2 regions of the Rhodococcus antarcticus genome follow, and region 1 is predicted to be linked to the other one. Evidence: predicted binding sites of a transcription regulator. Region 1 holds the regulator's gene; the other holds the start of a gene.
What was found. Region 1 encodes LexA, which represses DNA repair genes until DNA is damaged. Its sites were predicted from a motif close to CGAACANNTGTTCG; they were not measured.

Region 1 (11,666 bases):
GTGACCGTGCAGGGGCTCGTCAACGAGCTCGGCTTCGACGTGGTCGACGCCGGGGCGCTCTCCGAGGGCTGGCGCTTCCAGCGCGACACCGCCGCGTACGTCACCGGTCAGGACGTGCACGGCATGCGCGAGGAGCTCGCCGCCGCCACCCGCTACGCCGACACCACCCCCGAGCAGGCCGCCGCGATCGCCGAGCGCGGCAAGGCCTACTTCGACAGCCACTGACCTCGGCGCTCAGGGGCGCTCGGTGCACAGCACGCGCAGCCGCACCAGCACCTCGGCCGCACGCTCGTCGTCGGTGCAGGCCGCGCGCAGCCGCTCGACGAGCCCGTCGGCGGCCACCTCGGCCATCGCACCGGGCAGCTCGACCACGGCGGCGAGCTCGGCCACCGGCAGGCCGAGGTGGGGGACCAGGGTGCGCTCCAGGGAGGTCAGCGACGCCCAGATCTCCTCCGCGGTGTCGTTGACCACGAGCCCCGGCTCGGGGCCGTCCAGCAGCGGGGACACCGACTCCCCCACCCCGTCCATGAGCACCGGGCGCGGTGGCCGGCGGCGGGCCGGCGCCAGCCGGTCGACCACCAGCCCGGCGAGCTCGGCCGTGGTCATCGCGCCCCCGGCGGCCTGGAGCGCGGCGTGGCCCAGCGCGCGGAGCACGGGGACGGTGGCGATGCCGGTGCGGCCGCGCGTCTGCACCGCCACCGCCGCGAGTGCGGTCACCACCTCCGGCCGGCGCGCCGGGTCCCACCGGGCCTGACCCGGCAGCCCCCAGCCGGTCGGCTCCGAGGTGCGTTCCAGGCCCGGGTCGCCCGGCAGCACCGCGGTGTCCAGCCGACGGGCCACCTCCGCCGCCGACCACCCGGTGCCGGCCTCCTCCAGCAGCGACCCGACCAGGTCGGCCATCACCGCCGCCAGCGTCGCGTCGTCCTCCGCCCGGGCCCAGCACGTCAGCAGGAAACCGGTGCCGGGCGCCCCGACGAGCTGCGAGATGGTCTCGTCCACCGCGTCCGGGGTCCACGCGGTGTGGGTCGCCGGCGCGACGAACCCCCGGGTCCGCACCGTGGCGAGCACGAGCTGGCGGAGCAGCTCGGTGGTCAGCTCCCCCGCCTGCCCCGTGGTCGCGAGCTCGTCGTAGGCACCCATGGCTCCAGTCTCCCCGCTCTGCGCGCCCTGGACCGTGTGGGGAGGACCGCCCGAGCCTGCTGCGACCGCACCGGCAGCCGCGCGCACCGCGCGGCCGGGTCCGTGGCGAGGTCCGCGGTGGAACCCCGCCCACGTCCCCTCCCCCGCGCGGCCAGCCCGTGGCGGTGCCGACACCGAACCCGCCCACCCCCAGGACTTGTGTTTCGCGTCACACCAGGGTGGTGTGGGGGCGTGAAGATCCTCGTCGTCGCGGCCCCGCTCCTGGGCCACGTGCTGCCGCTGGTCCCCCTGGCGGTGGCGCTGCGGGAGGCCGGTCACGAGGTACGGGTGGCCTGCGGCGGCGGTGTCACCGAGGTCAACACCCGAGGTCTGCCGGTGGACGACGTGGCCGGCGGCCTTCACCTCGGACGTGTGACGGCGGGCGTGGTGCTGCGCCGACCCGGCTCCGCGGTGCGCGAGCGCGGTGGTCGGGCGGGCACCGCCGTGGTCGGCGAGCTGTTCGGCCGGGTCAACGCCGGGCTGGTGGACGCCGTGGTGGACCTCGCGCGGCGCTGGCGACCCGACCTCGTGGTCCACGAACCGCTCGCCGTGGCGGGGGCGGTGGCCGCTGCGCGGCTCGGGGTGCCCGCGGTGCTGCAGGAGAACAGCCTCGCCGACGGTCCCGCGCTCGTCGCGGCCACCCTCACCTCACCGGCCCTGCGCGCCGCCCTGCACCACCACGGGCTGGACGACCTGCCCGCGCCGGCGCTGGTCCTCACCGTGGCGCCGCGCAGCGTGGTCGGCCCGCGGGCCGGTCTCCCGCTGCGCGCCGTGCCACCGGAAGCCGGCGGCGAGGCCCCCGAGTGGCTGCGGCGCCCGTGCTACCGCCCGCGCATCGTGGTCAGCCGCAGCACCGCGCCGGGTGCATCGGGTGCCGACCCCGCCCGTGCGGTGGCCGCTGCGGCCGTCGCCCTGGACGCAGAGGTGGTGCTGGTCCGACCCCGCGGCCACGCCGCGCACCGCGGTCTGGCCGGTTCCGTCCGGCGCACAGGATGGGTGCCGCTGAACCAGGTGCTGCCGCACGCGACCGCGCTCGTGCACCACGGTGGGGCGGGCAGCGCGCTCGGTGCGCTCGCGGCGGGGCTGCCCCAGCTGGTGGTGCCGGGCGCGGGGGACCGCCGGTCCACGGCGGAGCTGCTGGCCGCGCGGGGTGCCGCCCTGGCGGTCCCGGTGCGGGAGATCACCACCGACGTGCTCTCCCACCTGGTCCGCGACCCCGGGCTGCGGTGCGCCGCGCAGGAGGTGCAGCGGGAGATGGCCGGGATGCCGGCGCCGGCGCGGCTGGTGGACGCGCTGGAGGAGGTCGCGAGGCACCGACTGCGGGCGTGAGGCCGCCGGCCTCGGCGCGTCGGGAGCTCCGCGGCGGTCTGCTGCCGATCGGCCCCGGGCAGGACGAGCGTTGATCAACGGCGGACGGCGGCGTCGCTCCGGCCGACAAGGGACGTCAGCGCGTCGAGCAACGTCCACCGGACGCAACCCGCACGCCACGGATGGCGCACGACCGGGCCTGCACGCTCACGGCACCGCTGGACCCGCGCACCACGCTGCGGTGGCCACGGCGGACCGCGTCATCCGCACACGGCGCAACGCCCCGCCCCCGGTTCGGGGACGGGGCGAACGCGCCGGACTCAGCTGCAGCCGCTGGTCGAGCCGCACCCCTCGCACACGTAGCAGCTGCCGGCGGGGCGCATCTTGGTGCCGCAGGTGAAGCACAGCGGCGCGTCGGTGGCGAAGCCGGTGACCGCCTCGAGCAGCTCGGACGTGGAGCCCACCGAGGACGGTGCCGGGCTGGCCACCGCGACCTCCTTGGCGTTGACCGTCGGTGCGGTGCCGACGCTCGAGCGCAGGCCCTCCACGTCGATCTCGGCCGGCGCACCGGTGCCGTAGTCCGTCGCCGCGACCTGGGCGGAGCGTTCGGCGGCGGAGTAGATGCCGAGCTGGGCCCGCTTCTCCTCCGGCAGGTGGTCCAGGGCGATCCGGCGGAACAGGTAGTCCACCACCGAGGTCGCGATGCGGACGTCCGGGTCGTCGGTCATGCCCGAGGGCTCGAACCGGTTGTTCACGAACTTGCCGACGTAGGTCTCCAGCGGCACGCCGTACTGCAGCGCGATGGAGATGGCCAGCGAGAACGCGTCCATCACGCCCGAGAGGGTCGAGCCCTGCTTGCTCATGTTCACGAAGATCTCGCCCAGCCCGCCATCGGGGTAGGAGCCGGTGGTCAGGTAGCCCTCGGCGCCACCGACGGCGAAGGAGACCGTCTGCGCGGTCCGCTTCTTAGGCAGACGCTTGCGCGTGGGTCCGGCGTGCACGACCGCGGCCGTGGCGGTCTTGTCCGAGGAGGCCGAGCCCGTGCTGCCGGCCGAGAGGGGCTGGCCGACCTTGCAGTTGTCGCGGTAGATGGCCAGCGCCTTGATCCCCATCTTCCAGCTGTCGAAGTAGATGCCCTCGACCTCCTCGACGGTGGCCGTCTCCGGCATGTTCACCGTCTTGGAGATGGCGCCGGAGAGGAACGGCTGCGCCGCGGCCATCATGCGCACGTGCCCCATGGGGGCGATGGCCCGCTCGCCCATGGCGCAGTCGAACACCTCGTAGTGCTCCGGGCGCAGGCCCGGTGCGTCAAGGACGTGGCCCTTCTCGGCGATGTGCTCGACGATCGCCTCGACCTGCTCGGGCTGGTAGCCCAGCGACGCCAGCGCTCGCGGCACCGTCTGGTTCACGATCTGCATGGATCCGCCGCCGACCAGCTTCTTGAACTTGACCAGCGAGAAGTCCGGCTCGATGCCGGTGGTGTCGCAGTCCATCATGAAGCCGATGGTGCCGGTGGGCGCGAGCACGCTGGCCTGGGCGTTGCGCCAGCCGTTGCGCTCACCGATCTTGAGCCCGTCCTGCCAGGCGGACGTGGCCACCTCGTGCACGGCGGCATCGGAGCGCCCGACCGTGCGGAGCAGGTCGTTGGCCGCTGCGTGCTTGCGCATGACGCGCTGGTGCGCCGAGGCGTTCTGGGCGTAGCCGTCGTAGGCGCCGACCACCCCGGCGAGCTCGGCCGACCGCTTGTAGGCGGTGCCCGTCATCAGCGAGGTGATGGCCGCCGCCAGCGACCGACCGCCCTCCGAGTCGTAGGCGTGTCCGGTGGCCATGAGCAGCGCACCGAGGTTGGCGAAGCCGATGCCGAGCTGGCGGAACCGACGGGTGGTCTCACCGATGGGCTCGGTCGGGAAGTCGGCGAAGCAGATGGAGATGTCCATCGCCGTGATGATGACCTCGACGGCCTTGCTGAACGTCTGGGCGTCGAAGCTGCCGTCGTCGTCCAGGAACTTCATCAGGTTCAGCGAGGCGAGGTTGCAGCTGGAGTTGTCCAGGTGCATGTACTCGCTGCAGGGGTTCGACGCGCTGATGCGCCCGGACTCCGGGCAGGTGTGCCAGTCGTTGATCGTGCCGTCGTACTGGATGCCGGGGTCGGCGCACTCCCACGCGGCCTGCGAGATCTGGCGGAAAAGCTTCTTGGCGTCGACGGTCTCGATGACCTCACCGGTGCCACGGGCACGCAGGCCGAAGTCACCGCCGGTCTCCACCGCGCGCATGAACTCGTCGTTGACGCGGACCGAGTTGTTGGCGTTCTGGTACTGGACGCTGGTGATGTCGCTGCCACCGAGGTCCATGTCGTACCCGGCGTCGCGGAGGACCCGGATCTTGTTCTCCTCACGCGCCTTGGTCTCCACGAACTCCTGGATGTCCGGGTGGTCCACGTCGAGCACGACCATCTTCGCCGCGCGGCGGGTGGCGCCACCGGACTTGATGGTGCCGGCCGAGGCGTCCGCTCCACGCATGAAGCTGACCGGGCCGGACGCGGTGCCACCGGAGGAGAGCAGCTCCTTGGAGGACCGGATGCGCGAGAGGTTGAGCCCCGCGCCCGAGCCGCCCTTGAAGATCAGCCCCTCCTCCTTGTACCAGTTGAGGATCGAGTCCATCGTGTCGTCGACCGCGAGGATGAAGCAGGCGCTGACCTGCTGCGGGGACGGCGTCCCGACGTTGAACCAGACGGGAGAGTTGAAGCTGAACACCTGGTGGAGCAGCATCCAGGTGAGCTCGTGGGAGAAGATCTCCGCGTCCGTCTCGCTGGCGAAGTAGCCGTTGTCCAGGCCCGCCGCGGTGTAGGAGGTGACCACCCGGTCCAGCAGCTGGCGCAGGCTCTGCTCGCGCGTGTCGGACCCGGCCGCCCCACGGAAGTACTTGCTGGTGACGATGTTGACGGCGTTGAGAGACCACGACTCGGGGAACTCCACCCCGCGCTGCTCGAAGTTCACCGTGCCGTCGCGCCAGTTGGTCATGACCACGTCACGTCGCGCCCAGGTCACCTCGTCGTAGGGGTGCACGCCCTCGGTGGTGTAGATCCGCTCGACGCGCAGGCCGAGCTTGCGGCCGGACTCGGCGGTCTCGCCGTGCCCTCGGGTGGAGGAGCTGCTGGCCGTGTCGGCTCCGACGGTCTCGGTCATCGAGTGGTTCCTCTTCCTGGTGTGCTGCGGGGACGGCGGTGCGGTTCGAGCGACGTGCGGTTCGAGCGACGTGCGGGTCGAGCGACGTGCGGGTCCGGTTTCAGCCGGACTGGTGGTGACGGAGCTGGCTGATCTCCTTCTCGAAGTCCTCGGCGGAGGTGAAGGAGCGGTAGACGGAGGCGAACCTCAGGTAGGCGACCTCGTCGAGGTCCTGCAGCGGCCCGAGGATGGCCAGGCCGACGTCGTGGCTGGGGATCTCGGCGGAACCACCGGCTCGCACCTGCTCCTCGACCTGCTGCGCCAACAGGTAGAGCGCGTGGTCGTCGACGGGCCTTCCCTGGCACGCGCGTCGGACGCCGCGGACGACCTTGTCGCGGCTGAACGGCTCGGTCACCCCGCTGCGCTTGACGACGGCCAGCACGGCGGTCTCCACCGTGGTGAACCTGCGGCTGCACTCGGGGCACGACCGGCGGCGGCGGATGGCCTGGCCCTCGTCGGCCTCGCGGGAGTCCACGACCCGGGAGTCGGGGTGCCGGCAGAACGGGCAGTGCACGTCCGGACCCCCTCTCGAGTCGAGGTTGTCCACCGGCCCTGTGGACCGTGCGGTGAACAACTCCCCGTGCGCCTGTGAGTTCCGGTGGACAACCGGACCCAACCTGTGGATGAACTACAACGGTGTAAGCACTAGATGTTGTGGTCCGGACGGTAGGCGCACCCAAGACTCCGCGCAAGTGACACGCAGGGAAACCGCGTTCCCGCAGGTACCCGAGCGTGTCGAGGCAGCGGTCGCCGGGCACGCCGGGGCGGGACCGCGGACGTGACCAGCCGACGTCGTGATCAGCGGACGGGCACGACCAGCGACTCACCCGGCCGGACCACGGCACCCGACAACCCGTTCAGCGACACGATGCGCTCCACGACCGCGTACGTCGGCGCACCCGGAGCGACCCGGCCGGCGAGCTCGGACAGGCTCTCCCCCGCCCGCACCTGGACCACCGAGGTGGCCACCGGAACGGCGTCGGCCCCCGCCGAGCGCAGCGCGACGAGCCCGGCCACCGCCGCCACGCCGAGCACCGAGATCGCCACCCACGCCGCCAGGCGGCGCCGGCGCACTTGCACGCGCGTGGGCGCGTGCGGCGCACGGGACACACGGACGGGGGCCGGAGCGCCGGAGTAGGACAGCGGCCGCCCGCCGGGGCGCCGCAGCGCCTGCTGCCGCGGGACGGCCCGCCGCCGCACCGGTGGCGCCTCGCTCGAGCCCTGCGTCCAGCCGCCGGTGCCCAGCGGTGTGGTGTCAGCGAGAACAGTCATGTCATCCTCCGTCGGTCGGTCACCCGATCCAGTGCGGGCGCACATCTCGAACACCCGTTCGATCGAACGTCTGGGCGATGTCTACCAGGACGGTCCGACAAAAACGAGATCTGTCGGCGTGTCGATCGAACAGGTGTTTGAACGGGAACCCCTCCCCCGCTACGTTCGGCACCGTCGGAACCGCGTCGGCGCAGGACCGCAGAGCAGGAGGCGTCACACCATGAGCAGCAAGGACAGCCAGCAGCCAGGCCCGGCGGACGTCGGCGGAGCGGCCGGTGCTCCGGCCGCCGCCGAGGTCACCTCCGTCGCCGGTGGGCTCACCTCCCGGCAGCGGCGGGTGCTCGAGGTCATCCGCGAGTCGGTCGAGCTGCGCGGCTACCCGCCGAGCGTCCGGGAGATCGGCGACGCGGTGGGCCTCACGTCCACCTCCTCGGTGTCCCACCAGCTCAAGGCCCTCGAGCGCAAGGGGCTCCTGCGGCGCGATCCCAACCGTCCCCGCGCCGTGGACGTGCGCACCCCGGAGGACCTGGCCGCGGCCGCGCTCGCGGCGCAGGTCGAGAGCGGGGACGCCCAGCCGGACGAGGCCGCCCGCCACGACTCGATGCCCACGCCCACCTTCGTGCCCGTGCTGGGGCGCATCGCGGCCGGTGGGCCGATCCTGGCCGAGCAGGCCGTGGAGGACGTCTTCCCGCTGCCCCGGGAGCTGGTGGGCGAGGGCTCGTTGTTCCTGCTGCGGGTCGTCGGCGAGTCCATGGTCGACGCGGCCATCTGTGACGGTGACTGGGTGGTGGTGCGCCAGCAGAACGTGGCCGAGAACGGGGACGTGGTGGCGGCCATGATCGACGGCGAGGCCACGGTCAAGACGTTCAAGCGCCGCGACGGCCACGTCTGGCTGATGCCGCACAACCCCGCGTTCACCCCCATCCCGGGCAACGAGGCGACGATCCTCGGCAAGGTCGTCACGGTGATGCGCAAGCTCTGAGCAGCTACCGGCGACGGCCCGCCCTGCGCAGCCGGCCCACCAGCCACACCACGGCACCGGCGACCACCACGGCGATCACCGCGGCCTGCCACCGCTCCAGCCCGCTCCCGTCGCTCGCCGGGGCGGGCTGGTCGCTCGCCGGGGGCGTGGTGGCCCCGGGGGTCTGGGCGGGCGCGACCACCGCGAGCCCCGTCGCGCCCACGACGGTCCGGATCGCCGGCAGCACTCCAGCCGGGCCTTCCGATCCGCTCAGCAGCGCACCGTCCGCGGTGAACGCGACCGCCTCGCCCTGCGGCTCGCCGGCCAGCGGCACGCGCACCGGGTCGCTGGCCAGCGCATCCACCACGTCTCCGTCGGGCACCGACCACAGGTAGGCGTCGGTGTAGGTCCGCAGCGCCGCCACCGTCCCGTCGGTGCTCACCGCTCCTCCGGTGACGAGCACCGACCCGAGCGAACCCACCGGCCCGCCGGGGGTGTCGGTCGCGGCGATGCGCACCTGTCCCACCCGGGCCATCGGGGTCGGGCCCGGCTCGGCCAGCCGGTCGACCGGGACGTCCGGCGCGTACACCCCTGCAGTGCCGGAGACGGCCTTGGTCACCACCACCGGCCGTCCGTCGCGCTGCAGGAGCAGGGCCTCGGCGTCGTGCGGGCCGTCGGGGTAGCTGAGCCGGTGCAGGCCCGACGGCACCCCTGCCTCACCCACCGAGACGAGGGCGACCGTGTCGCGGGTCCTGCGGTTGTCCCCGGTGTCGGCCAGCCACACCGTCCCGTCGGCGGCCACCGCCAGGTCCTCGACGTCACGCAGGTCGAGCCCCACGTCGAGGGTCCCCGTCACCGCGCAGCTCGCCGGGTCGAGCGCCAGCACCTCGGTGACGTCGCCGTCCCCGGTCGCGAGCACCGTCCCCGCACGGACACCCAGCGCCGAGAGCTCCGCCAGCCGTGCGTCGGACGGCGTGCACAGCGTGCCGGGGGTGGGAGGGCCCACCGTCGAGACGGTCAGCAGCAGCGCAGGCGCGAGCAGCAGGGCGGGCAGCAGCATGTCCGGCAGTCTTCCAGGTGGCCCGGCGGGCAGGCGTCAGGCGGGCGTGGCCGCCACCGCGAACGGCGCCAGCACCGCGCCCAGGTCACCCCGCACCCGGGCGTGCAGACGGGTTCCCTCGGGGGTGTGCTCCTCGCTGAGCACCTCACCCTCGGAGTGCACCCGGGCCACCAGGTCACCCCGCTGGTAGGGCAGCAGCACCTCGGCGTCGATCTCCGGGTGCGGCAGCAGGTCCACGAGCCGGGCCTGCAGCGCGGCGACACCCTCCCCGGTGTGCGCGGAGACGAACACCGCGTCAGGCATGAGGTTGCGCAGGTGGGTCAGCATCACCGGGTCGGCCGTGTCGATCTTGTTCACCACGAGCAGCTCGGGCGGCAGGGTGGTGCTGCGCTCGTCGGCGATCTCGACCAGGACCTGGCGGACGGCAGCCACCTGCGCCTCGGGGAACGGATCGGCCCCGTCCACCACGTGCACGAGCAGGTCCGCCTGCGCCACCTCCTCCAGGGTGGAGCGGAAGGCCTCGACGAGCTGGGTGGGCAGGTGGCGCACGAACCCCACCGTGTCGGTGAGGACGTACTCGCGACCGTCGGGCAGCTCGGCGCGACGGGTGGTGGGGTCCAGGGTGGCGAACAGCGCGTCCTGCACGAGCACGCCGGCCCCGGTCAGGGCGTTCAGCAGGCTGGACTTGCCGGCGTTGGTGTACCCCGCGATGGCCACGGAGGGGACCTCGTTGCGGCGGCGGCTGTCGCGCTTGGTCTCCCGGGCCTGCCGCATCCCTGCGATCTCCTTGCGGAGCTTGGAGGTGCGGGACCGGATCCGTCGACGGTCGGTCTCGATCTTCGTCTCCCCGGGACCACGGGTGCCCACGCCGCCGGTCGAGCCACCACCGGTGCCTCCACCGGCCTGCCGGGACAGCGACTCACCCCAGCCGCGAAGCCGCGGGAGCATGTACTGCATCTGGGCCAGCTCGACCTGCGCCTTGCCCTCACGGGACGTGGCGTGCTGGGCGAAGATGTCCAGGATCAGCGCCGTGCGGTCGACGACCTTGACCTTGACGACCTTCTCCAGCGCCGTGAGCTGGGCCGGGGTGAGCTCGCCGTCGCAGATCACGGTGTCCGCACCGGTTGCCGCCACGACGTCGCGCAGCTCCTTGGCCTTGCCTGATCCGATGTAGGTGGAGGCGTCCGGGGTGCTGCGGCGCTGCACGAGGCCCTCGAGCACCTCGGACCCGGCGGTCTCCGCGAGCGCGGCCAGCTCGGCCATGCTGGCGTCGGCCTCGGCGCTGGTGCCGCTGGTCCACACGCCGACGAGCACCACCCGCTCCAGACGGAGCTGGCGGTACTCCACCTCGGTGACGTCGGCGAGCTCGGTGGACAGCCCGGAGACACGGCGCAGCGACGTCCGCTCCTCGAGCTGCATGTCCCCGGTGGACGGGTCGTCGGCCGTGCCTCGCGGGGCGGGACCGGCGGGCAGGCCGTCGAGCAGCAGGTCGTCGAGGTAGACCTCCGCCCGTGCGCTCTCGGGCAGGTCGGTGTCGGGGTGGCGGTCGGGCTCGTGGTGGTCGGACCGCGTCGCAGAGTTCGTCATGTGCGTTCCATGGTCCCACGCACCGCTCCAGGTGCGCACGTCATTACTCCATGGGCGGACGCGGGGGGTGGACGCGTCAGACCTGGGCGGCCCACCACGCGGCGTCCAGGACGCCGCGGGCCACGAGCACCGACGGACCGCGCAGCGAGCTCCGTCCACCCCCGATGCGGACGAGGACCTCGCCGCCGGGCACGTGGACCCGCACCTCACCGGTGCTGCGTCCGTCGTGGTGCAGGGCCGCCAGCGCCGCGGCCACGGTCCCGGTCCCGCAGGAGCGGGTCTCCCCCACCCCGCGCTCGTGCACCCGCATGTCCACCGCCCCGTCCACCAGGGGGGTCAGCAGCTCGACGTTGACCCCGTGCGGGAAGACGTCGTGGTCGAACTCCGGCCGGCTCGTGAGGTCGAGGCCCGCGACGTCGTCCACCACGCAGGCCAGGTGCGGGTTGCCGACGTCGACCACCACACCCTCGACGTGCCGCCCGCCCACGGTCGCCGTGCTGGTGCCGCCCTCGCGGGCCGGCCCCATCTCGACGATGACGTCGCCCACCGCACCGGCAGCGTGCACGATCACCGGTCGTGCGCCCGCCCGGCTGCCGATGACGAACCCGGTGCGGACCTCGAGGCCGGCGGCGTGCAGGTGGTGGGCGAAGACCCGGACCCCGTTGCCGCACATCTCCGCGACCGAGCCGTCGCCGTTGCGGTAGTCCATGAACCAGTCCTGCGGCGCGATGCCCTCGGCGACCGCCTCGCCGAGCGCGCCGGCCCGGACGACCCGGAGCACGCCGTCGGCGCCGAGCCCGCGGTGGCGGTCGCACAGCGCCCGCACCCGGGCCGGGGTCAGGTCGAGCTCGCCGTCGGGGTCGGTGAGCAGCACGAAGTCGTTCTCCGTGCCGTGCCCCTTCACGAACCCCACGTCGTCCACGGATCCCATGCTAGGCGGGCGACCGTTCGTTCCCGTCCTGTCGGTCCGGCGGCGCACACTGCCCGGACCTGTTGTGCAGGTCACGCCGGGAGCACTACGTTTTCACTCAGAGGTCCGCCAGTTCCACGATGCGAAACATGCACGAGACGGGAG
Region 2 (11,666 bases), 300 kb from region 1:
GCGGAGGCCCTCCGGGGTGCGGCGCAGCAGTGCTGCCTCCGACACGTGCACGTGCACGGTGAGCTCGAAGGGCAGCCCGCGGCCGAGCAGCAGGGGTCCGTCCACCAGCAGCACGGTGCCCGGGGCGGCGGTGCGCCGCTCGGCGCGGGTGGCCCGGTCACGCTCGGCGTCCCACAGGGTGGGTAGCCACCGGCCGCTGCCGCCGGGGCCCAGGGGGCCGAGCACCTCGCGCTCGAGCGCGGCCAGGTCGAACCACCCGCTGCGGTAGCTCTCCTCGTCGGCTCGACCGTGCTCCAGGCGCAGCGAGGCGGGACGCAGCCAGTCGGCGAGCGACACCCGTGCGCAGGGGGTGCCCTCGGCACGCAGGCGCTCAGCCACCGCGTCGGCCAGCACACCGGGCTGCGCCCCGTCGGCGCCGTCCACCGCGACCCGCAGCGCGTCCGGGACCGTCCGCGCGGCCCGGCACCGGGCCGCGAGCTCGTCGGCCAGGGCCGCCGTGCTCAGCGGTCGGTAGGTGGGGGCGCTCACCGGTCCATCGTGGTGCAGCCGCCGCTCCCGCACGACATCGCGCCCGGGGGACGTATGCGGCGGCGCTCGCCGCCACCGCGACCCTCGCACCGACTGCCACGTCGAGGTCCACGAGTTCCAGGCCAGCCGTGATCTGCTCCGGGGTGGCACGCAGGCAGGCCGTCACCCGCTCGACCAGCGGGGTGGCGCGCAGCTCGGGGGCGCCGCGGTCCACCACCCGGCCGGGCCAAGCGCGGGGCGGCCGACTCCAGCTCGGCCGCGTCGGGCACCTCCCGTCGCCCCGCGCCCCCGGCGAGCGGCACGACTGACCATCGGCACCTGCGCCGGTGGACCTGACCCCGCGGGGGCCGCCTACAGTTCGCCCCCGTGACCGGACGGCCCGTGGTGGGAGTGCTCGCGCTGCAGGGCGACGTCCGCGAGCACCTCGTCGCGCTGGCCCGCGCGGGGGCCGATCCGGTGCCGGTCCGCCGGGAGGCGGAGCTCGCCGCGGTGCACGCAGTGGTGCTGCCGGGCGGTGAGTCGACCACCATGAGTCGGCTGCTGCGCACCTTCGAGCTGCTCGAGCCGCTGCGCGAGCGCATCGCGTCGGGGCTGCCCACCTACGGTTCCTGCGCCGGGATGATCCTGCTGGCCCGCGAGGTGCTGGACACCCGGGCCGACGCGGTGGGGGTGGGGGGTCTCGACGTCACCGTCCGCCGCAACGCCTTCGGCCGGCAGGTCGACTCGTTCGAGACCGATCTCGACGTGGTGGGCGTCGTAGGCCCCCCGGTGCGCGCGGTGTTCATCCGGGCGCCGTGGGTGGAACGGGTGGGCGACGGCGTGCAGGTGCTGGCGCGGGTGCCCCCGGGACACGGGGCCGCCGACGGGCGGGTGGTGGCCGTCCGCCAGGGATCGGTGCTGGCCACCTCCTTCCACCCCGAGGTGACCGGCGATGGCCGGGTTCACGAGCTGTTCCTGCGGATGGTGCGGGAGTCCGCCGACGGTGACATGGGTTGACCGGCTCCGCCGGTTAGGATCGCCGCACTGTCCCGAGCACCTGACCGGAAGGGGCGCGCGCCGATGAGCGGCCACTCCAAGTGGGCGACCACGAAGCACAAGAAGGCCGTGATCGACGCACGCCGCGGCAAGTCGTTCGCCAAGCTCGTCAAGAACATCGAGGTGGCTGCGCGCACGGGCGGGGGCGACCCCGTCGGCAACCCGACGCTGTTCGACGCCATCCAGAAGGCGAAGAAGACCTCCGTCCCCAACGACAACATCGAGCGTGCGCGCAAGCGTGGTGCCGGTGAGGAGGCGGGCGGGGCCGACTACCAGACGATCGTGTACGAGGGCTACGGGCCCGGTGGCGTCGCGATGTTGGTGGAGTGCCTGACCGACAACAAGAACCGGGCCGCGGGCGAGGTGCGCACCGCAATGACGCGCAACGGCGGCAACCTGGCCGACCCGGGCTCGGTGGCCTACCTGTTCGCCCGCAAGGGCGTCGTCACCCTGGAGAAGGGCGAGCTCAGCGAGGACGACCTGCTGATGGCCGTGCTCGAGGCGGGCGCGGAGGAGGTCAACGACAACGGCGACACCTTCGAGATCATCAGCGAGCCGACCGACCTGGTGGCCGTGCGCACGGCGCTGCAGGAGGCGGGGATCGACTACGACTCCGCCGACGCGAGCTTCCAGCCGTCGATGAGCGTGGCCGTGGACGCCGACGGCGCCCGGAAGGTGCTCAAGCTCGTCGACGCCCTCGAGGACTCCGACGACGTGCAGAACGTCTACTCCAACGTGGACCTATCCGACGAGGTGCTCGCCGAGCTCGAGGACGACTGAGTCCCGACCGCCCGTGGGTTGGTGGCGGTGGAAGACCGTCCGGCTGCTGTTCGGGGTACGTGCAGACGTGCCCACGCGTGTCGTGCGCCGGTGGTCTGCACCCGCGCCGCTAGGGTTCGAACGTCAGTTCGGGTCTGCGGGTCGGTCGAGCGTGGAGGTGCGGGCGTGCGGGTGCAGGGCTTGCGTGTGCTCGGCGTGGACCCGGGGCTCACCCGCTGCGGTTTCGGCGTCGTGCAGTCCGGTCGTGGGCGAGAGGTGAGCCCGGTGGCCGTGGACGTCGTCCGCACCCCCCCGGACCTCGAGCTCTCCCGGCGGCTGCTGCGCATCTCCGACGCCGCCGAGGAGTGGCTCGACGCGCACCGCCCGGACGTGGTGGCCGTGGAGCGGGTGTTCAGCCAGCACAACGTGCGCACCGCCATGGGCACGGCGCAGGCGGGGGGAGTCGTCGCCCTTGCCGCCGCACGACGGGGCATCCCCGTCAGCTTCCACACCCCGAGCGAGGTCAAGGCCGCGGTGACCGGCAGCGGCACGGCCGGCAAGGCGCAGGTCACCGTCATGGTCACCCGGCTGCTCGGGCTCGCCGTCGCCCCGACGCCGGCCGACGCCGCCGACGCCCTGGCCCTGGCCATCTGCCACTGCTGGCGGGCCCCCATGATCGCCCGGATGGCGCAGGCAGAGGCGGCTGCCGCGGAGGCCCAGCGGGCGTACAGGGCCCGCCTCGCGCTCGCCGCGCGGACCAGCCGGAGCGGGCGGTGATCAGCTCGGTCCGCGGCGAGGTGCTGCAGGTGGCGCTCGACCACGCCGTCGTCGAGGTCGGTGGGGTGGGTCTGGCCGTGCTCGCCACCCCCGCCACGCTGGCCACCCTCCGCCGGGGGAGCGAGGCCCGCTTGGACACCACGCTCGTGGTCCGCGAGGACTCCCTCACCCTGTACGGCTTCGCCGACGCCGAGCAGCGCGCGATGTTCACGCTGCTGCAGACCGTCTCCGGCGTGGGGCCGCGCCTGGCCATGGCCGTGCTGGCCGTGCTGGAACCCGACGTGCTGCGCGGGGCGCTGGCCGACGGCAACCTCACCACGCTCATGCAGGTGCCCGGCATCGGCAAGCGCGGCGCCGAGCGGATGGTCGTCGAGCTGCGGGACAAGGTCGAGGCCGTCGGTGCCCCGACCCCCTCCGCGGGCGGTGCGGTGCGAGACCAGGTGGTCGACGCCCTGGTCGGGCTCGGCTTCGGCGGCAAGCAGGCCGAGTCGGCGACCGACGCCGTGCTCACCGCCGATCCCGCCGCGAGCACCGCGGCCGCGCTGCGCGCCGCCCTGTCGAGCCTGGGGGCCCGCCGGTGAGCGAGGAGCCCGGGTCCGACGACGCCCTCACCGCGGCCATGGTCGCCGAGGACCGCGACGTCGAGTCCAGCCTGCGGCCCAAGGACCTGAGCGAGTTCATCGGCCAGCACCGCGTCCGCGAGCAGCTGCAGCTGGTGCTCACCGGGGCCCAGCGGCGCGGCACGCCACCCGACCACGTCCTGCTCTCCGGTCCGCCCGGGCTCGGCAAGACCAGCCTGGCCATGATCATCGCGGCCGAGCTGGGGACGGCGCTTCGGCTCACCTCGGGCCCGGCCCTGGAGCGCGCCGGCGATCTCGCGGCCATGCTCAGCAACCTCGTCGAGGGCGACGTCCTGTTCATCGACGAGATCCACCGCATCGCCCGCCCGGCCGAGGAGATGCTCTACCTGGCCATGGAGGACTTCCGGGTCGACGTGGTGGTGGGCAAGGGCCCCGGGGCCACGTCGATCCCCCTCGAGGTCGCCCCCTTCACCCTGGTGGGAGCGACCACCCGGTCCGGAGCGCTCACCGGACCGCTGCGCGACCGCTTCGGGTTCACCGCGCACATGGAGTTCTACGAGCCCGCCGACCTCCAGCTCGTGCTGGCCCGCTCGGCCCGCATCCTCGGGGTGGACCTGCGCCCCGAGGGGGCGGTGGAGATCGCGGGCCGCTCACGGGGGACACCGCGCATCGCGAACCGACTCCTGCGTCGCGTGCGCGACTTCGCCGAGGTGCGCGGGAACGGCACCGTCGACCGCTCCACCGCGCGCGCGGCGCTCGCCGTCTACGACGTGGACGAGCTCGGGCTCGACCGGCTCGACAAGGCCGTGCTCGGCGCGCTCGTGCGCAGCTTCGGTGGCGGCCCCGTCGGCGTGTCCACCTTGGCCGTGGCCGTGGGGGAGGAACCGGCGACGGTCGAGGAGGTCTGCGAGCCGTTCCTGGTGCGTGCCGGGATGCTGGCCCGCACCCCGCGGGGCCGGGTGGCGACGGCCGCGGCGTGGACCCACCTGGGCCTCGTGCCCCCACCGGACGCGGTCACCGGAGCGGGCCAGGCGGTCCTCTTCGACTGACCCGTCGGCCGCTCCGGGAGAGCAGTCGGTGACGGGTGGCACACTGGGGTCCCGTGCCGGGTCGCCGGTGCGCGACCCGACGACAGGACCGATCCACCGATGAACGCCTTGCTCCCCATCCTCCTCGTGGCCTTCCTGGGCATCATGTACATGGCCAGCCGCCGGCAGAAGAAGGAGGCCAAGGCCGTCTCCGACATGCAGGACGCGCTGACCGCGGGCGACGAGGTGATGACGACCTCCGGTCTGCACGGAACCATCGTCGACCTCGACGAGGACACGGTGGACCTCGAGGTCGCCCCCGGGGTCGTCACCACCTGGAACCGCCTGGCCATCCGGTCCCGGGTCACCGTCGACGCCAGCGAGGACGAGGTCGAGGACGAGGACCTGGAGGACGACCAGGTCGAGGACCAGCCCGCCGTCGAGGCCTACGAGCCGGCCGCGCCGAGCCTGCGCAAGGACTGACCGGACCGACCGGGCGGGTACGGTGCCTCTCCGGGCGAACCGGACGGGCGCCGACGCCGGTCGGCCGTGCGGAGGCGTCAAGCCACGAGCGCGAGCGCACCCCCACCCCTGAGCACACCCAGCCCGAGCACGTGACCAGCAGCACCCAGGCGAGGAGAACGACGGATCGTGGCACCCCAGGCAGGGCAGGTCCGGCCCGCGCGCTACCTGTCGATCTTCGCGGTCATCGTGGTGGGCCTCTACGCCCTGGTGTTCTTCACCGGTGGGGGCTCACCCAAGCCGAAGCTGGGCATCGACCTGCAGGGCGGTACACGGGTCACGCTGACCGCCACGACCCCGGACGGTCAGGCGCCCAGCCAGCAGAACCTCGACCTCGCCCGGCAGATCATCGAGACGCGGGTCAACGGCATCGGGGTCTCGGGCTCCGAGGTCGTCATCGACGGCAGCAACCTCGTCATCACCGTTCCCGGCGACAACAGCTCGCAGGCGCGCAGCCTCGGCCAGACCGCGAAGCTCTCCTTCCGCGGGGTGATCGGCAGGCCGGTGCCGGCGGCAGCCGCAGCGGTGCCCGCCCCCGCGGCAGGCACGGCCCCGGCGACCACGACGGACCCGGTGGCCCCCCCGGCCCCGGCGGCCCCGGCCACCAGCACGCCCGCGCCCCAGGGCCGGGTCCTGCCCGCCCAGGCCCCGACGACCGACCCGGCCGCACCGACGACCGCCCCGGCCTCGCCCACTCCCGACCCCGCCACCCAGACCACGGCCGAGCAGCAGGCGGCGGCGATCGCGCAGGCCAAGGCCACCCGGCAGAGCACCGACCCGGCGACGCAGCAGGCCGCGCTCGCCGCCCTGGACTGCGCTGCGCCGGACCCGCTGCTCGGCAACGACGACCCGGCGCTGCCACTGGTCACCTGCGACCAGAACGGTGCTGCGAAGTACGTGCTCGACAAGAGCTTCCTCGACGGCCAGGCGATCAGCGACGCCACGAGCGGGGTGGCCCAGGGCGGCGTCGGCTACGACGTGCGGCTCAGCCTGAACAGCGACGGGCTCAACGTCTGGTCGACCTACACCGCCGCGAACGTCGGCAGGCAGTCGGCCTTCGTGCTCGACGCCAAGGTCGTCAGCGCGCCCACGATCAACGGCGCGATCACCACGAACCCCACGCTGATCACCGGCAGCTTCTCCCAGTCCCAGGCGTCCTCGCTCGCCGAGTCGCTGAAGTACGGCTCGCTGCCGCTGTCCTTCACCCAGTCCGAGGCGCAGACGGTGTCGGCCAGCCTGGGTGCCGCCTCGCTCGAGGCCGGGCTGCTCGCCGGCGGCATCGGCCTGATCCTGGTGCTGGTCTACTGCCTGGCCTACTACCGCCTGCTGGGCATCCTCACCGCGCTCTCGCTGGTGCTCTCCTTCGCCATCGTCTACGCCGTGATGGTGCTGCTGGGCCGCTACATCGGCTTCACCCTCGACCTGTCGGGCATCGCCGGTCTCATCGTGGCGATCGGCATAACGGCGGACTCGTTCGTCATCTACTTCGAACGGCTCAAGGACGAGGTCCGCGAGGGCCGCTCGTTCCGCTCCGCCGTCCCGCGCGGCTGGATCCGGGCCCGGCGCACCATCCTCTCCGCCGACGCGGTGAGCTTCCTGGCGGCCGCGGTGCTCTACCTGCTGGCCGTCGGGCAGGTGAAGGGCTTCGCCTTCACCCTCGGGGTGTCCACGGTGCTCGACCTCGTCGTCGTGTTCCTCGTGACGCACCCGCTCGTCGCCCTCGCCTCGCGCTCCAAGGTCCTCTCCAAGCCGAGCCTCACCGGTCTCGGCGCGGTCCAGCACATCGCCGCCGACCGCCGGGCCGCCGCGGCCGCAGCCTCGACCCAGCCGAAGGAGGCCTGAGCATGGCCACGACCAGCGCCCCCGAGCCCAGCGACGCCGACACCGTCGCCGACGAGGCCCCGGAGAGCCCGGCCGGTCCACCGCCCGTCTCCACCGAGGCACGAGGCAGCGTGTTCAGCCGGCTCTACACGGGCACCGGTGCGTTCGACGTCATCGGACACCGCAAGCGCTTCTACGTGGTCTCGGTCGTGCTGCTGCTGGTCTCGATCGTCTCGCTGCTCACCCGTGGGTTCAACCTCGGCATCGACTTCGAGGGTGGCACGCAGGTGTCGCTGCCCTCGGGCTCGGCCACCACCGAGCAGGTGCAGAAGGCCTACACCGATGCGTTGGGCATGGACCCGGTCCAGGTCGTCTCCGTCGGCTCGGGAGGCTCGTCGACCATCCAGATCCGCTCGGTCGACCTCGCCGAGGGCCAGGTGGAGACCCTCAAGCAGGCGCTGTTCACCGAGTTCCAGCCCGTCGGCGCCGACGGGGTCGCGTCGGTCAACGCCATCAGCGACTCGGCCGTCAGCTCCACCTGGGGCGGGGAGATCACCAACAAGGCGATCATCGCGCTCATCGTGTTCCTCGTGCTGGTGACGGTGTTCATCGCCATCCGCTTCGAGCGGGACATGGCCGTCGCGGCACTGGTCTCGCTGTTCCACGACATCGTCGTCACCGCGGGGGTGTACTCCCTGGTCGGCTTCGAGGTCACGCCCGGCACCGTCATCGGGCTGTTGACCATCCTGGGCTTCTCGCTCTACGACACGGTGGTCGTCTTCGACAAGGTGCAGGAGAACACCCGCGGCATCCTGGGGCTCACCCGTCGCACGTACGCCGAGCAGACCAACCTCGCCGTGAACCAGACCTTCATGCGCTCGATCAACACCACCGTCATCGCCGTGCTGCCCGTGCTCGGCCTGCTCGTGGTGGGCGTCGGACTGCTCGGTGTCGGCACCCTGAAGGACCTCGCGCTGGTCCAGCTCACCGGCATCCTGGTGGGGACCTACTCCTCGATCTTCCTGGCGTCGCCGCTGCTCGTGACGCTGAAGGAGCGCAGCGGCGAGGTGGCCGTGCACACCAAGAGGGTGCTGGCGCGACGGGAGAGCGCGAAGCTGCGCTCCTCCGTGCCCCCCGAGCTCGCGACGGCGGGTGCGACCTCCGGGCCGGTGGCCTCACCCCGCACCCCGTCCGCGCCCCGGTCGTCCGCGCCACGTCCCGGCGCCCGACCGACCGGCAAGCGCAAGCGCTGACTCCCGTGCGTGCGCGGTGGGCGCTCGGCGGTGTCCTCGGCACGGCTCTGCTGCTCGGCGGGTGCACCACCGGGCCCACCCCGACCGACGACGCCGGACCGTTCCTCGGGCTCGCCCTGGCGGGCGGGGTGACCACGTACAACCCCTCGACCGTGGCGGGGGCCGCCGGCGCCGGACCGGAGGCGCTCGCCCGGGTGCTGCCCGGATTCAGCTACACCGGGCCTGCTGGCACCCCGGTCTCCGACACCGACGTGGGCACCGCGACCGAGCTCAGCCCGGAGCCGCTGACCCTGCGCTACACCTTCGACGACGCCGCCGTGTGGTCCGACGGCGTGCCGGCCGGCTGCGCCGACCTGGTCCTCGCCCGTCTCGCGCACTCCGGGGCCAACGGGTTCTCCGCGGCGAGCACCGTGGGCTACGCGGACATCGCCGAGGTCGCCTGCGCCGCGGGGGACCGCTCCGCCACCGTCACCTTCGCCCCCGGCCGGGCGGACCCGGACTGGCGCAGCCTGTTCGGGGCGGGGGACCTGATGCCCGCGCACGTGGCCGAGCGGGCCACCGGGGTGGCGGACGTGGTGGCGGCCGTCCGGGACCAGCACACCGCGGCGCTGGCCAGGCTGGCGACGTTCTGGAGCACCGGCTGGGACCTCACCCCGGGCGCGCTGGACCAGGCCCTCCTGCCCGCGCTGGGTCCCTACCGTGTGGACACCCTGGGCGCCGACGGCATCCTGGGCCTGGTCGCGAACGAGCGCTGGTGGGGCACCGCGCCCGGCGTGGGCCGGCTGCAGGTCCACCTGGACGACCAGGACCCCGCTGCGCTGCTGGCCTCCGGGGCCGTGCAGGTGGCCGACCTCCCGTCGAGCCCCGAGCTCGTCAGCGCCCTCGGGGCGGTGGTGGGGGCCCAGGTGGCCACCCGGACCACCACGACGGCCGAGCAGCTGGTGCTGGACCTGCGGGGCACCTTCGCGAACCCGGCCCTGCGCACCGCCCTCGCCCAGTGCCTGCCCCGGGCGGGCCTGCTGGCCCAGCAGGTCACCCCCGCCGATCCGGGTCCCACCGATCCGGGCCCCACCGTCCTGGACACCCGGCTGACCCTGCCCGGGCGGCCGGACAGCCCGCGCGGTCCGCGGGTGGTCGCCCAGCACGTCGCCGCGGCCGCCGCGACGGTCTCCGGCCTCGGTCGAGCCGGGACGGTCGTGCGCATCGGGTACCACGCACCCGACCCGGTGCGCGCCCGGACGGTGGAGCTGGTCGCGCGGGCCTGCGCCCCCGCCGGCTTCACCGTCACCGACGCCGGCAGCCCCGGCAGCGCACCGACCGACCTCGGGGCCGGCTCGGTGGACGCGGTGCTGGGCAGCAGCCCGGCGAGCACCTCGCCGGCGGTGCGGGGGGCGTCGCTGCGGACCGGCGCGGCGGCCGACACCGGTGGCTACAGCGACGCCCGGGTGGACCAGGTGCTCGACGCGCTGACCGTCACCACCTCGGTGGAGGACGGCGTGGCACTGTGCACCGAGGCGGAGGCCCTGCTGTGGGCCGACCTGCCGACCGTGCCGCTGCACCTGCAGCAGCGCACCACCGCGGTGACCGCCGCGGTGACCGGAGTGGTCCCGACACCCGCAGCGGTGGGCGTCGGGTGGAACGTCGACAGATGGGTGGCAGCCGGATGAGCGGTGCAGTGCAGGTCGGAGCGGAGCAACAGGCGGCGCAGGACGTCCGGCGGCTGACGCGGACGGTGGCCGACTTCCCCGTCGACGGCGTGCAGTTCGCCGACCTCAGCCCGGTGTTCGCGGACGGTCCTGCTCTCGCCCACGTGGTCGCGGCGCTGGCCACGGCCGGTCCGTGCGACCTCGTCGCCGGCATCGACGCCCGCGGCTTCCTGCTCGGCTCGGGCGTGGCGCTGAACCTCGGCGTGGGGGTGCTGCCGGTGCGCAAGGCGGGAAAGCTGCCGCCCCCGGTGCACTCGGAGTCCTACGCGCTGGAGTACGGCGAGGCCACGCTGCAGGTCCCCGCGGAGGGCATCGAGCTGCGGGGTCGACGGGTGCTCGTGGTGGACGACGTGCTCGCCACCGGGGGCACCGTGGCGGCCGCGGTGGCGCTGCTGCGCCGCTGCGGGGCCGAGGTGGTGGGTGCGGCCGTGGTGCTGGAGATCCCGGGACTGGGGGGCCGCGAGGTGCTCGACGGCCTGCCTCTCACCTGCCTGGTGCCGGCCTGAGGACTACGCTCGCCCGGTCAGCAGGCCACGAGCAGGGGGAGCGCAGGTGACCCAGGACGCGCGGCCCGCCGCCCCCGCGGACCCGGTGGCCGAGGGGCCCACACCGACGGTGTCCACCGCGTCGACCTCGCGTCGCGTGCGCGCCCGGCTGGCCCGGCGTATCACCGCGCAGCGCGCCGGTGCCGTGAAGCCGGTGCTGGAGCCGCTGGCAGCCGTCCACCGTGCAATGCACCCCAAGTCCGACCTGGTCGAGCTGCAGCGGGCCTACGACGCGGCCGAGCTGCACCACACCGGCCAGCTCCGCAAGTCCGGTGACCCCTACATCACCCACCCGCTGGCCGTCGCCACCATCCTGGCCGAGCTGGGCATGGACACCACGACCCTGGTGGCCGCCCTGCTGCACGACACGGTGGAGGACACCGGCTACACGCTGCACGCGGTGCGGGAGGACTTCGGCGAGGAGGTCGCGCACCTCGTCGACGGCGTCACCAAGCTCGACAAGGTGGCGCTGGGCACCGCCGCGGAGGCGGAGACCATCCGCAAGATGATCATCGCGATGGCGCGCGATCCCCGGGTCCTCGTCATCAAGGTCGCCGACCGGCTGCACAACATGCGCACGATGCGCTTCCTGCCCCCGGAGAAGCAGGCGCGCAAGGCCCGCGAGACGCTCGAGGTCATCGCCCCGCTGGCGCACCGCCTGGGCATGGCCACGGTGAAGTGGGAGCTGGAGGACCTCGCGTTCGCGATCCTGCACCCCAAGAAGTACGACGAGATCGTGCGCCTCGTCGCCGACCGCGCCCCGTCCCGGGACACCTACCTTGCCCGGGTGCGCACGGAGATCGGTGCCGAGCTCGCCGCGGCGCGGATCGACGCCACTGTCGAGGGTCGGCCCAAGCACTACTGGTCGATCTACCAGAAGATGATCGTCAAGGGTCGCGACTTCGACGACATCCACGACCTGGTGGGTGTGCGCATCCTCTGCGATGGCACCCGGGACTGCTACGCGGCCGTCGGCGTCGTGCACTCCATGTGGCAGCCGATGGCGGGACGCTTCAAGGACTACATCGCCCAGCCCCGCTACGGCGTGTACCAGTCGCTGCACACCACCGTGGTGGGCCCGGAGGGCAAGCCGCTGGAGGTGCAGATCCGC

Region 2: a site for LexA is predicted at 2,461-2,474, ahead of ruvC (crossover junction endodeoxyribonuclease RuvC). Genes of this name have one in related genera too.

What each region holds. Positions count from the first base shown of each region.
Region 1 is NZ_CP110615.1:1,083,528-1,095,193, reverse strand. Features, by position in the region: gene RHODO2019_RS05375 (NADPH-dependent F420 reductase) at 1-225, shown strand, start outside; gene RHODO2019_RS05370 (hypothetical protein) at 235-1,140, opposite strand; gene RHODO2019_RS05365 (glycosyltransferase) at 1,372-2,508, shown strand; gene RHODO2019_RS05360 (vitamin B12-dependent ribonucleotide reductase) at 2,808-5,672, opposite strand; gene nrdR (transcriptional regulator NrdR) at 5,773-6,225, opposite strand; gene RHODO2019_RS05350 (LysM peptidoglycan-binding domain-containing protein) at 6,510-6,983, opposite strand; gene lexA (transcriptional repressor LexA) at 7,204-7,965, shown strand; gene RHODO2019_RS05340 (hypothetical protein) at 7,970-9,004, opposite strand; gene hflX (GTPase HflX) at 9,041-10,591, opposite strand; gene dapF (diaminopimelate epimerase) at 10,668-11,522, opposite strand.
Region 2 is NZ_CP110615.1:1,383,937-1,395,602, forward strand. Features, by position in the region: gene RHODO2019_RS06635 (nucleoside/nucleotide kinase family protein) at 1-528, opposite strand, end outside; gene pdxT (pyridoxal 5'-phosphate synthase glutaminase subunit PdxT) at 895-1,524, shown strand; gene RHODO2019_RS06645 (YebC/PmpR family DNA-binding transcriptional regulator) at 1,588-2,343, shown strand; gene ruvC (crossover junction endodeoxyribonuclease RuvC) at 2,524-3,099, shown strand; gene ruvA (Holliday junction branch migration protein RuvA) at 3,096-3,680, shown strand; gene ruvB (Holliday junction branch migration DNA helicase RuvB) at 3,719-4,729, shown strand; gene yajC (preprotein translocase subunit YajC) at 4,829-5,191, shown strand; gene secD (protein translocase subunit SecD) at 5,360-7,072, shown strand; gene secF (protein translocase subunit SecF) at 7,075-8,304, shown strand; gene RHODO2019_RS06680 (ABC transporter substrate-binding protein) at 8,310-9,971, shown strand; gene RHODO2019_RS06685 (adenine phosphoribosyltransferase) at 9,968-10,516, shown strand; gene RHODO2019_RS06690 (RelA/SpoT family protein) at 10,563-11,666, shown strand, end outside.